4 regions of the Anaerobacillus sp. ABA4_114 genome follow, and region 2 is predicted to be linked to each of the others. Evidence: riboswitches for the same ligand, from Rfam matches in the RefSeq annotation. Region 2 holds a riboswitch; each other region holds the start of a gene.
The links. Region 2 has a riboswitch for S-adenosylmethionine ahead of metX (homoserine O-acetyltransferase MetX). Riboswitches for the same ligand answer to the same signal wherever they lie in the genome.
Positions count from the first base shown of each region.

Region 1: it holds a riboswitch for S-adenosylmethionine, as region 2 does, so the genes downstream of both, ACXAEY_RS08135 (Na+/H+ antiporter NhaC family protein) here and metX (homoserine O-acetyltransferase MetX) in region 2, are expected to answer to the same signal.
Region 3: it holds a riboswitch for S-adenosylmethionine, as region 2 does, so the genes downstream of both, ACXAEY_RS20330 (LLM class flavin-dependent oxidoreductase) here and metX (homoserine O-acetyltransferase MetX) in region 2, are expected to answer to the same signal.
Region 4: it holds a riboswitch for S-adenosylmethionine, as region 2 does, so the genes downstream of both, metK (methionine adenosyltransferase) here and metX (homoserine O-acetyltransferase MetX) in region 2, are expected to answer to the same signal.

Region 1 covers NZ_JBSWUM010000001.1:1,627,309-1,630,587, reverse strand. Annotated here, with positions in the region: gene ACXAEY_RS08140 (hypothetical protein) at 112-789, shown strand; gene ACXAEY_RS08135 (Na+/H+ antiporter NhaC family protein) at 830-2,134, opposite strand; SAM riboswitch class I at 2,203-2,307, opposite strand; gene ACXAEY_RS08130 (alpha/beta fold hydrolase) at 2,389-3,228, opposite strand.
Region 2 covers NZ_JBSWUM010000001.1:858,930-862,208, reverse strand. Annotated here, with positions in the region: gene ACXAEY_RS04220 (O-acetylhomoserine aminocarboxypropyltransferase/cysteine synthase family protein) at 1-117, opposite strand, end outside; gene metX (homoserine O-acetyltransferase MetX) at 121-1,194, opposite strand; SAM riboswitch class I at 1,276-1,385, opposite strand; gene ACXAEY_RS04210 (TlpA family protein disulfide reductase) at 1,551-1,970, shown strand; gene ACXAEY_RS04205 (anti-sigma factor domain-containing protein) at 2,090-3,279, opposite strand, start outside.
Region 3 covers NZ_JBSWUM010000001.1:3,929,675-3,932,953, forward strand. Annotated here, with positions in the region: gene ACXAEY_RS20325 (methionine ABC transporter ATP-binding protein) at 1-675, opposite strand, end outside; gene ACXAEY_RS20330 (LLM class flavin-dependent oxidoreductase) at 672-2,060, opposite strand; SAM riboswitch class I at 2,143-2,244, opposite strand; SAM riboswitch class I at 2,391-2,496, shown strand; gene ACXAEY_RS20335 (acyl-CoA dehydrogenase family protein) at 2,581-3,279, shown strand, end outside.
Region 4 covers NZ_JBSWUM010000001.1:1,101,514-1,104,792, reverse strand. Annotated here, with positions in the region: gene ACXAEY_RS05405 (MSMEG_1061 family FMN-dependent PPOX-type flavoprotein) at 1-340, opposite strand, end outside; gene metK (methionine adenosyltransferase) at 510-1,706, opposite strand; SAM riboswitch class I at 1,904-2,014, opposite strand; gene pckA (phosphoenolpyruvate carboxykinase (ATP)) at 2,231-3,279, shown strand, end outside.

The DNA.
Region 1 (3,279 bases), 770 kb from region 2:
TTGATAAGATAAAATGTTATAATATTCTTACTACTACATCCACCTTATTCTCAACACCCGTATCAATAAGAGATCAAAGATTAAGCTCAAAATCGATTCAGGGGGTATTAGATGAGAAAAATACAACAAACGACAATTAATTCTGTTGTAAAATACGGACAAACAAAACTACCAAAGTCCGCCAATACAGAATGTCCAGAGTGCGGAAACACCGCTTCTTTTCATTTGAAATTCGATTACCAGATCAACCAAACGGTCTTTTCAACCTTTTCAAGATGTTCGGTATGTAAAGAATCCATACTCTTTGTATTGATTAAAACGTCTACAAGCGATCAAGGTGAAGAAGTAGAGCTCTTTGTTCACCAAACTTCTTTCACTAGAGAACCTCTTGGAAGATTGGTTGGCACTGCGAGGCTGCCAGATGACCTCGAGCGGGTCTATCGTTCAGCAGTTAACGTACATAATATGAAAGACTGGACTGCTACAGCCGTTATGGCAAACCGCGTTTTAGAGAGCATCACTAGAAGCTTTTTAGCTGAAAATGAACTTTCTCAACCTCTATCAAAACAGCTCGAAAGCCTGGCCAAACAAGTTGATCTTGAAGAGCCAATCGTACGGCTCGGGCAGCTGTTAGGAAAAGGAAGTAACCTCCACAACCTTTTATGCCTTGAAAATTCTGCAAGTGAAGAAACAGCTAATTTAATTATTGATTTATTGGACTCATTGATTGAATTTCTTTATATATTGCCTCAAAAAATTGTAAACCTACAAAAGCAGATCGAAGAATAAACAAAACCAGGCCGTCATTTTGACAGGCCTGGTTGTTTCGTTATTCTACTGCTTCTTCTTTTCGAAATGAAGGATAATTGATGGTAATTGCCACAATACCAGCGACCGCTGTAAGAATTGGATAGATTGAATATGGTATGAGTGCTAAAGGCGAGATCGAAGCTAGTCCAGCCGCTGCTAACAACTGTGCGCCGTATGGCAGCATGCCCTGAACACTTCCAGAAAATATATCAAGAATACTTGCGGACTTTCGAGCATCAACTTGATACTCTTCTGATATGTTCTTCGCGAGTGGTCCACCCATTATGATTGATATCGTGTTATTTGCCGTTGATAAGTCTAAAACCGTAGCGAGCCCAGCGATACCAAACTCTGCCCCTCTTCTCGATCTCACTCGATGAAGAATTTTATCGAGAACGTACTGAACGCCTCCATTATATCGGATAACCTCGATCATCCCACCAATAATCAATGCGATCATGGCGAGATCTTCCATCCCTTTGATGCCATCCGTTACCGTAGAAACGAGCCCACTTAAACCAAACGTCCCGTTAAATAAGCCCACAGCACCTGCGAACAATGTCCCACTAACGAGTACGATCAGTACATTCACGCCTGCAATCGCTGCGATCAATACGCCAAGGTATGGGAGTACTGTGATAAAATCAAATGATTTACCTCCACTTACTGTCGCGCTTTCCCCTACCGTTAAGAATCCATATATAATGGCAGTAATAATTGCAGCCGGTAAAACGATGAAAAAGTTCACTTTGAACTTATCTTTCATTTTCGTGTTTTGCGTCCGAACAGCTGCAATCGTCGTATCCGAAATCATCGAGAGGTTATCTCCAAACATCGCTCCTCCGATGACCGCTGACAATGTCAAAGCTACAGGAATCCCTGATTGCTCTGCAATTCCAATTCCAATCGGAGCCAGTGCTACGATCGTTCCCATCGACGTCCCCATCGATATCGAAATAAAGCATCCGATTAAAAATAAACCAACAACGAGAAGGCTTGCTGGTAATATTGAGATGCCGAGATTCACAATCGAATCTACTGCACCTATCTTCTTGGCTGTTTCAGCGAATGCTCCCGCTAATAAAAAAACAAGAATCATTAAGATGATATTGGAGTTCCCTGCTCCTCTACAAAACACCTCGACCTTTGTCATGAAGCTTTCTTTCCTATTCATCGCAAGTGCAACGCCTGCAGCGATCAGTGAAGCAAGCACAACAGGCATGCTATAAAAATCTTTTGTTACAACTGCCGTTCCAATAAAAAGTAAAATAAATATACCGAGTGGAAGCAGCGCAAAGCCGTTCCCTTTTATGTCTTTGTCCATGATGTTTCTCCTTGTTCGTAAAGTTTGTAGCAATCAAAAAAGCCCACTTCAAGAGAAGAGGGCTTTCACTCTTATCTCTCAAGATCTCTCTTGCTGGAAGCAGCACCTTTCTGACATATCAGAGGTTGCTGAAGCTTCTCAGGGCCAGTTCCCTCCACTTCTCTTGATAAGAACTATTCGATTTAGTGTTATGAAGTTTATCACGCATTATTCTTTTTCGTCAAGAAAAAAGTCGAATCGTGTCGCTCTTCGACTTATGCCTGAATAAATTTCTGAATGTCTCTTAAAATCGAACGAGGCTGCTCTTCCGGAAGAAGATGACCCGTCTTTTCGTATACGATCAGCTCTGAATTCGGCAGATCTTCTGCCAACCGCTTTCCAATTTGAAGCGGTACAACTCGATCATGCTCCCCCCATATCAGTAAACTCGGCGTATGAATTCTTCTCAATTCTTCTTGTGATAAATCCCCTTCACGATCTCGAATCATTCGTACGAGAGAACGGAAAATCCCTTCATGAAAGAAAGGCTGAACATACCCATCCACCATCTCTTCATCGATTAAATTCGGATCGTAAACGCAGTTCACCAAATTCCCTTTTGCTCCTTTTCGCGAAAGCCAGCGCTTTAAATACATTGAGAAAAAGGGCAAATAAGAGGAATACACTAAACTCTGCCTCGCTTTTTCAAGGTAGCCTGAACTACTGAGCAAAATGTTTTTCTTAACTAGGTCTTCATCGATACTTGCGGCTCTTAATGCCACTTGCCCTCCCATCGAATGACCGATCATAACGGTTTCGTCAATACTTAGCCGCTCGAGTAGTTCGATCACGACTTCCGCAAAGTTTTGATAAGAATGAACAAACCGACTCGATTTTTCACTTCTTCCAAACGGCGGGAGATCCACGGCTACAATCGTGTAATGCTTTGAAAGCAAGGGAATCAACCGTCGATAACTAAAAGTCGAAGATAAAAACCCATGCAGTAATGTTAGTACAGGACGGTCGGACGTCACTTCGTTCTCATGATATTCATAGTGAATATCGATTCCTTTTATGTTTTCCTTATAATGTTTGAGACTCTCTACAGATAGCATCTGACAGTTCACTCCGTATACTAGTTTGTACGTATTTTACCCCTTTTCGCT
Region 2 (3,279 bases):
GTTAAATTTGTACGCGTTGGATTGATAGATCGGTAGTGCTCTCGCTCCTGTAGCTGGATCTGCCTGTAAACCACCATGGATGCCAATCGTTTCTAGGTTATAACGCTTCTCTGCCATCTCTTATCCACTCCTTTGTATTTTTGACGGTTCTTGTAATTGTTCTTTAATCAATTGCCCCCATCTATCAAATTCAACGAGGAATCCATCATGACCATACTTTGTATCAACGATCGTAAAACGCGCCTTAAGCGAAAATAAAGCTTCAAGATCTTTAGGAGGGTAAATTAAATCACCTTTAAAACTAATTGCTAAAACATTTGCCTTCACTTCTTCAATCGGTGCGTCCCTTCCCCTGGTAATATCATGGTTATCCATTGCTTTTAATAAGTACAAATAGCTATTGGCATCAAACCGACCAACTAGCTTTTTACCCTGGTAATGAAGGTAAGATTCGACGTCGTAAAGAGCCTCTTCATGGTGATCTTCAGGTTTTGCAATGACCCTTCTTCCAAATTTCTTCTGAAACATCTCATCTGTTCGGTATGAAATCATTCCGATCATACGTGCTGTTGCTAACCCCGATGCGGGAGGATGCGATTGATCATAATACCCTCCCTTCCATTCAGGGTCAGTCGTTATGGCATGTCTTGAGATGGCATTATATGCAATTCCGTAAGCACTCAAAGATGGTGTCACAGCTAATGGAACAAGATGCTCCATCGCATCAGGGTAGAGAATTCCCCACTCAAGCACCTGCATGCCTCCAAGCGACCCACCGATCACGGCATGAAGTCGATCGATACCGAGTGCTTCAAGTGCTCGCTTTTGAGAATGAACCATATCCCTCACACTTATGAATGGAAAATCCGCCTGATACGGTTGGTTTGTAAACGGATTACGAGATAATGGTCCGGTCGAACCATTACAACCGCCTAATACGTTGAATGTGATTACTTGAAATTCAGAGGTATCTACATACTTACCGTGACCAATCAGACCTTCCCACCAACCATCTTGTTTCCTTCCAACCGTATACTGATTGCCCGTTAGTGCATGACAGACTAGAATGACTGGTGCTTCCTTCGGTCCTACTCGTTCATATGCAAGTTCAACCTCGTCAAGTTCTTTTCCTGATTCGAGAACGAACGAGCCAATGGATATCCGTTGGTCCTCGTATACCGTCTCTCTTCTCAACTCCGATCACTCCCATCACGCTCATTGAATATAAAAAAGCCTCTCTGAAAGACAGAGAGGCTGGATTATAGAAATCAGCTCCGCTTATCTTCCAGGCATTATACCTGCAGGAATTGGCACCTTTTCAAACCAAATGGTTTGACGGTTGCCGGGCTTCATAGGGCCAGTCCCTCCGCCTCTCTAGATAAGAACGAATATTCAATTACTTTGATTGAGTATTATTTTAGCAAGGCAATGCATTAGTGTCAAACATTTTCTGAAAGTTTATACAAATCCACTCTACGCATCAAATATTTTGATTAGAACCAGAATTTTGATAAGGTTACCATAAATCTATATGCGAAAGGAGACTTTTTGTGAAAGCCCCTACGTTTTCTTTACAAGAGGTCAGAGGTGATCAAAAGTATTCATTAACCGACTATGAAGGGAAGCCGGTTATGCTTACGTTTTGGGCTTCATGGTGTCCTGATTGTATGAAGGACCTACCTATGAAAGAACAATTTTATGAACATGCAGACTTAAACAAACTTGCATTCTTAACAATAAATGTGACTGGACGTGAAAGAACAGAAGAGGCAGGCAAAGATTTTGCTATCAAGAACGATCTGCCTTTTCCAGAATTAAAAGATAATGGTAGAGATACGTACGATAACTATGGGTGCACTGGTGTACCAACGACTGTCCTTCTAGACAGGAACCACGAAGTTGTACAAACATTCGGGGACAGGGCATCTTTCCTGGATATCGTTAAAGTCCTCCCCTCAATCATGCTTTGAATGAAGTTATAACTAAAACAAAGCTAGGGAAATTTCCCTAGCTTTGTTAAAAATAATATAAAATAATGGCGTTAATCTAAGTTATTCGTGGCGAACTGTCAATCTCACTGTTCACTTACTTAATCATCATTGTCTTCTTTTGAGCGATTGTCTTCACGCTCGTCTTCTTCATCTTCTTCGTCTTCTTCGTCCTCATCATCTTCTCTATCTTCTAGATCGTCTTTGTCTTTTCTGTTATCTTTATCTTCTCTGACTTCTTTATCATCATTTTGTTTATCATTTTTTGAGGATCCACTATTTTTCTCGTTGTTGTTCTCATTTTGTTCAGAGTCTTTATCCACACGACCAGAATCGTTATTTCCAGTTGGTTGAGATGAAGACTTTTCGTTCTTATTTGATAGTTGACCGATCGGATCTTTTTCTTCTTTTACCACTGCTTCAGAATTTTGGTTACTCTGTCCTTTTTTATTCTCTGAGCTGTCAACCGTTTTATTTGATTTATCATTAAGCTGAGTAATTTTATTATCTAGCTCGTACCTGTCTTCAATAGGTTCTGTATTACCCTCTGATGCAGTTGCGCGATTTTCGAGCGAATCTAATTTCTTAATAGAAAGGTCGCGGGCATCTTCAAGAGAAATCGTTACTCCACGATCTTGTGCAGCCAGATAAGTTATATACTTTCCAGGAGACACACCCTTCTCAACTGCCATCTTACGGGTATGATGATCCGCATGTAAAATCGTAGTGATTGCAACAGCCTGTTTTGTAAGGACCTCATTGTTTTTCAAACCATTAATCGTTTCTTCAAGCTTACTTTTCACCTTCTGATAACGACTGTTTTCTTCAACATTACTCGCTACGATAAGCAGCTTTCCCTGATCAGTTAAAAAGCCATTCTCTTCAAGTTTAGAAATTAGTACATTTGCAAACTCAGCAAGTGGCATATTTTTTGTATCCTGGTCTAAACTCAGCCCTTCGCCGTCTGAATTCCAAGCCTGATACTGTACTACTTCCAGGTCAGAATTAACACCTACTTCGATACTCGGATTGATATCAAAGCTAACATATGCAGCAACTGCATCATTTTTCGGAACAGGAATCACACTTGCAACGATAACAAACAACATGATGATCGTTGCCATTCCTGCCATCGTAGGCATAGAGGGGATAAAGAAACCTTTTTTATTTTTCTCAGGTTTCTTTGCTAGTTTAATTTCAGAGCCAATTGATAAGTTATGATTTCGTTTAAGAAAAATTGTTGTAAATTCACCTTCGGGTGTCAGGACTACGGCTTTTCTGCCTCGTATCT
Region 3 (3,279 bases), 3.1 Mb from region 2:
GAACGTCGTGCCCGACTCCACGACTCTTCCCTCACGCATGACCGCACAGCGATGACAGATCTCCTTCACCACTTCCATTTCATGCGTGATAATGACGATCGTAATCCCAAGTTTTTGATTGATGTCTTTCAGCAATGAAAGAATGGATTTTGTCGTGTTAGGATCTAGCGCTGACGTCGCCTCGTCACACAGCAACACCTTCGGATCATTTGCTAAAGCCCGCGCGATACTCACCCTTTGCTTCTGACCACCGCTCAACTGTGACGGGTATTTCCCCTTCTGATCAGAAAGGTCGACTACGCTCAATAAATGATCGACCTTTTCACCGATCTGCTTTTTACTAACTCCGGCAGCGAGAAGGGCAAATGCGACGTTCTCATAGACTGTTTTTGAAGCAACCAAATAGAATCCTTGAAAAATCATTCCGATCGATTGCCTTGCTTTTCGAAGCTCTTTATTCGATAGCGATAGCAAGTCGATTCCGTCAACGTGAACGGACCCTGTCGTTGGCCTTTCCAAAGCATTAATAAACCGTAAGAGCGTACTTTTACCCGCTCCGCTATACCCAACGATTCCGTAGATCTCTCCCTTTTCTACACGAAGAGAAACGTTATCGACAGCAACGATCTTGTCCTTCTTTCCATACTCTTTCGTAATCTCTCTTAGTTCGATCATTGCACGACTTCCTTACGATAAGCATAGTTTTTTCCTGGATGGTCGTCTGGCAGTCTTGCGTCTTTGTTGAAGAGCTTTTCACGCAGCGTACCTTCTTGATAATCCTTTTTATAAAGACCACGCTTCTGTAGTTCTGGTACGACTAATTCTACGAAAGCTTCCAAGTCTCCAGGCGTTACGAGGTGGTTCAAATTAAATCCGTCTACTCCTGAAGCTTCGAATTGAAATTGAATCGCATCCGCTACATCAGAAGGGTTACCAACGATCACGCTGTTGCGGTCGATCGATTCAAAGCGATTCAACACCTCTCTTACCGTCAGCTTTTTCGGCGCATCCTTCGTCAACGTTGCCGCTTTATACTGTCCACCTTCTGTTGATTTCTTATATTCAAACGGCTCATCAAGGTCCATCTCTTCAAACTCTGCTACATCATAGCCACTCGCACCGTATTGAGCCTTTGCTGCATCAGCACTCCATAGCTTGTTGTACGCCTCAAACTTCGCCTCCGCTTCCTCTGTCGTTTCACCTACGATCACACTTAAAAACGAGAAAATTTTCACGTGATCCGGATTTCTTCCATGCTTGACGGCACGCTCACGAATATCATCGGCATAGTAGTGGATTCGCTCAGGAGTCGGTCCTCCGACAAACACGCACTCCGCATGCTTTGATGCGAATTCTCGCCCTTTCTCTGATGTCCCAGCTTGATAGATCACAGGCGTTCGCTGTGGAGACGGTTCACTAAGATGCGGTCCTTCAACACTGAAATAGTGACCTTCATGATTGATTTCATGAACTTTGTCGGGCTCAACAAGCGTATCAGCTACTCGATCTTCAACCACAGCACCATCCTCCCAGCTGCTTTCCCACAATTTGTAGGACACGTCCATATACTCATGAGCGATATCATAACGCTCATCATGACGAATCATCTTCTCAAGTCCGAAGTTGCGTGCCGCATTCGGTAAATAAGAGGTAACGACGTTCCAGGCAACTCGCCCTTTTGTTAGATGATCGAGCGTCGAAAATCTGCGCGCATTTCCAAAAGGTGCTTCGTACGTCGTGCTGACCGTAACAGCGAAGGAAAGGTGCTCGGTCACACTCGCCATCGCAGGGACAAGAAGTGCGGGATCATTGATTGGCACTTGCAATCCATCACGGATTGAAGGATCCTTACTCTTTTGGTACACATCATAAACACCAAGAACATCTGCAAAGAAGACCGCATCGAACTTCCCTTTCTCTAATGTCTTAGCAAGGTCGATCCAGTAGTCTAAGTCTTTGTATCTCTGATGACGCTGACTTTCTGGATGCTTCCATAGCCCATGTGAATTGTGCATCGAACTGTTCATGTCGAACGCATTCAAAATGATTTGTTTACTCATCTCTTTGAACCTCCACTCTTTTTTGAAACATAAAAAGGCCTCTTCATAAGAAAAGAAGAGGCCGTGAAAAAGCAACTGTCTTTTCTTATCCTTCAAGCATCGCTTGCTGGAATTGGCACAGTACTCAACCGAGTCTGTTGCCGAGGCTTCAAAGGGCCAGTCCCTCCACCTCTCTTGATAAGAAAGTTTGTTTTATTGAATTTAACGATGAATATACAGCACCGATCGATTCCCTGTCAACAAAAAAATCAAAAAATTATTTCTTTTCTAATTACTTGTTGACATTGCGTTTATTTGTCCGTATTCTATTCTTTAACGCACTACCGCATGCATTTATCTAGAGTCAGGGGAGGAATCTGGTCCAACGATCCTGCAGCAACCGCTTATCTTAAGCAAGGTGCTCATTCCAGCAGACTTTTTGTCTGAAAGATGAAGCTTGTATGGTTCGAATGTTAATGAGCCTAAGTCTACTTTCAGCTGAAAGTAGACTTTTTTTGTATAGAGAAAAAGGAGGATACCGATGCCATTTGCAACTGAAAAGCAGCCTGATTTGAAGGAAGAACTCACTGAACTCGTTGAACTTTTTAAAAGTAGATCTGCAAAATATGATGAAGAAGAAAGGTTTCCTTACGAGAACTTCGAAGATTTAAAGGCGAGGAACTTTTTATCACTCACTGTACCAAAAGAATATGGAGGCTCCGGTCTTAACTTGTACGAGTTCTTGAAAGTTCAAGAACAGCTCGCATCAGGTGATGGTCCGACGGCACTGTCCCTCGGCTGGCAGCTTGGAGTCATCTTAGAAATCGCTGAATCGCGAGCCTGGGATGAAGCGGTTTTCGAAAAAGTGTGCCACTTGATCGTAAACGAAAAAGCACTACTCAACCTTGCGCAAACTGAAAAAGCAACCGGCAGCCCTTCACGCGGCGGGATTCCTCAAACGACTGCTACAAAAACGCCGGAGGGCTGGATCATCAATGGACGAAAATCCTTTACGTCGATGGCCGTGGCGCTTGATTACTCCATCGTCACAGCTGACGTTGATCAAACCGGTAAGAAAGGGTTTGTCCTGATTGATCATAAGCTTGAAGGCGTACAAATTGAGGAAACGTGGGACAGTATCTCCATGAAAGGGACAAAGAGTGATGATCTCGTGCTACATAACGTCCACGTTAAACCTGAGGATCTATTGGTAATTGAGGAGAACCACAAAGCCTCTCCG
Region 4 (3,279 bases), 240 kb from region 2:
GGCTTTCCTCCCTGCCTGGAACAAGAAATAACAACCCTACATTGGGGTTCTCCAAAATATTCAGTAGGGAGTCCATCCGTTTGTTCCCCGGCCTTTCCGGGATTAGAAGGTGTTTTTTATCGATCACTTTCACAAATCCTGGTTGGTCTCCCCTCGGGGATACATCGCTTCCCGAATGAGATGCTGTAGCGATTGTTAAGAAAGGTGAATGTGAGATAAATCGTTCACAGTTATCATCTAAGAAGTTGATCACCTTGTTGGCAGCTAACTTCCCCGGCTCTCCTCCAATCGATCGTAACTCTTCTAGCGATTCAACTTTCTGTCCAAAAACGTCTGACATGGTAGCCCCCCTAACTAAATCTCAACTATTTCAAGTTTACCATTAAATGGCTTTTGCGCGTTGGGTAGTTCTGTCATATGACGTTATATAACCATTACGCTACTTAAACCGCACAAAAAAGCTGTCGAGAATATCTCGACAGCTTGCTAGGCCTCATAGGCTTACTATTTTATTGGTTAGCACCCTTTTTAAGAGCTTCTGCTTTATCAGTGTACTCCCATGGTAATTCGATGTCTGTACGTCCAAAATGGCCGTAAGCAGCCGTTTGCTTGTAAATTGGGCGTCGCAGATCTAACATCTTGATGATCCCTGCTGGACGTAGGTCGAAGTTATCTCGCACCAGTTGTACTAGCTTCTCTTCAGATACGGTTCCAGTGCCAAACGTGTCGATCGAAATCGATACAGGTTGAGCTACTCCAATCGCATAAGCCAACTGTACTTCACAACGATCAGCAAGTTTTGCTGCTACGATATTTTTAGCTACGTAGCGCGCTGCATAAGCCGCTGAACGGTCAACCTTTGTAGCATCCTTACCTGAGAATGCGCCACCACCATGACGTGCATATCCGCCGTAAGTATCCACGATGATCTTACGCCCTGTTAACCCTGCATCACCTTGAGGTCCACCGATTACAAAGCGACCAGTAGGATTAATGAAATACTTTGTATCTTCATCGATCAATTCTGGAGAAACAACAGGCTTAACGACGTGCTCTTTAATATTTCGTTGAATTTGCTCAAGCGAAACTTCTGGATGATGCTGTGTAGAGACAACGATCGTATCGATACGTACCGGCTTACCTTCTTCATCATATTCTACTGTAACCTGGGTTTTGCCATCCGGACGAAGATAAGGTAGGATTTCCTCTTTTCTTACTTCGCTTAAACGACGTGCCAACTTATGAGCTAAAGAAATCGGTAGAGGCATAAGTTCAGGAGTTTCATTACAAGCATACCCAAACATCAACCCCTGGTCACCAGCGCCAATCGATTCAATCTCATCGTCAGACATTTGGCCTTCACGTGCTTCTAAAGCCACGTTCACACCAGCAGCAATATCAGCTGACTGTTCATCGATCGATGAAAGGACTGCACATGTTTCTGCGTCAAAACCATATTTAGCACGTGTGTATCCAATCGATTGGACCGTTTCACGAACGACTTTCGGAATATCTACATAGTGAGATGTAGTGATCTCTCCGGAAACCAACACTAGTCCAGTCGTGACTGTAGTTTCACATGCAACGCGCGCATTAGGGTCGTGCGCAAGAATATCATCCAGAATCGCATCAGAAATTTGGTCTGATATTTTATCTGGATGCCCCTCAGTTACTGATTCAGAAGTAAACAAACGACGATTACTCACTTAAGTACCTCCTTAAGGATTCATTCCTATTTAATATAGTGTAATGGATACGGTACTCATTTCCCTAATAGTGTTGTCGAAACGAGACATCGAATTCAATAATAAACGGTAATATTACGCTTTTTTCCAAAAACGACAATAAAAAAGCCCTTTCCTTCATCATAAAGGGAAAGGAGCTGAAGTCTCTTGCCTTTCGCCTCTTATCTTCCAAGACAATAAGTCTTGCAGGTTAGCACCTTAATCCACTATATGAGGAGTTGGTTGCTGAGCTTCATAGGGCCTGTCCCTCCGCTTACTCGGGATAAGAGTATCCATTCTCGAAATATAATATCGTAGTTCGCTTTCTCTGTCAATCTAATGACACAAGCCCTAATTAGAAAGGTCATTCACCTTTTTTTCACTTTTCAAGGAAAAATCCATAGATTAGTATAGAATAATTAAATGAATGTGTTATACTAATTTTGAGTTAAACAAGTTCAGAAAAGATCTTGATGAAATTTTATTATAAAGGATGGGTTTAACGTATGAAAACAGCTTCCTTCTCTTCACCACTTTTGGATGCCATTTTAAATAAGAATAATCCGCATGTTAATTTATCAGTTTCTGAACTGGTAGAACGTTCACTATCGATGAAAGAGGGAACATTAACATCCACTGGCGCTCTTCGTGTTGAAACAGGCAAATACACTGGACGTTCTCCAGAGGACAAGTTCATTGTCCGTGAAGAATCAACAAAAGACAAAATCAACTGGAAAACAAACCAGTCTATCTCTTCAGAACATTTTGAAAGCCTTTACACTAAGGTTCTGGATTACCTGGGAGAGAAAAAAGATCTTTATGTTTTCAAAGGGTTCGCTGGAGCAGACCAATCAGCAAGACTACCCATCCAGGTTATCAATGAATATGCATGGCACAACTTGTTCGCACATCAGCTTTTCATCCGCCCAAATGAATCTGAATTAAAAGGACATGAAGCAGAGTTCACTGTCATTTCTGCCCCTGGTTTTCAAGCTAACCCAGACAAAGACGGCACGAATTCAGAAACGTTCATTATTATTTCATTTGAAAAACGTACCGTCTTAATCGGTGGCACTGAGTATGCAGGTGAGATTAAGAAATCGATCTTCACTGTCATGAACTACTTACTACCTGAGCGAAATATCCTTTCCATGCACTGTTCGGCGAACGTAGGAAAAGAAGGCGATGTGGCTCTCTTCTTCGGTCTATCAGGTACAGGAAAGACGACACTATCAGCAGACGCAAACCGTCGCTTGATCGGTGACGATGAACATGGCTGGTCGATGAACGGGGTCTTCAACATCGAAGGTGGCTGCTACGCCAAATGTATTAATTTGTCTAGAGAAAAAGAGCCTCAAATTTGGGATGCAATTCGATTCGGCACTGTTCTTGAGAACGTTGCACTAGACAACAATTCGAGACTGCCTGATTATGATGATACAAGTTTAACTGAAAATACGCGTGCTGCATATCCAATCGACGCCATTCCTAATATTGCGGTTCCGAGCGTAGCGGGTCACCCTAACACGATTATCTTTTTGACTGCAGACGCTTT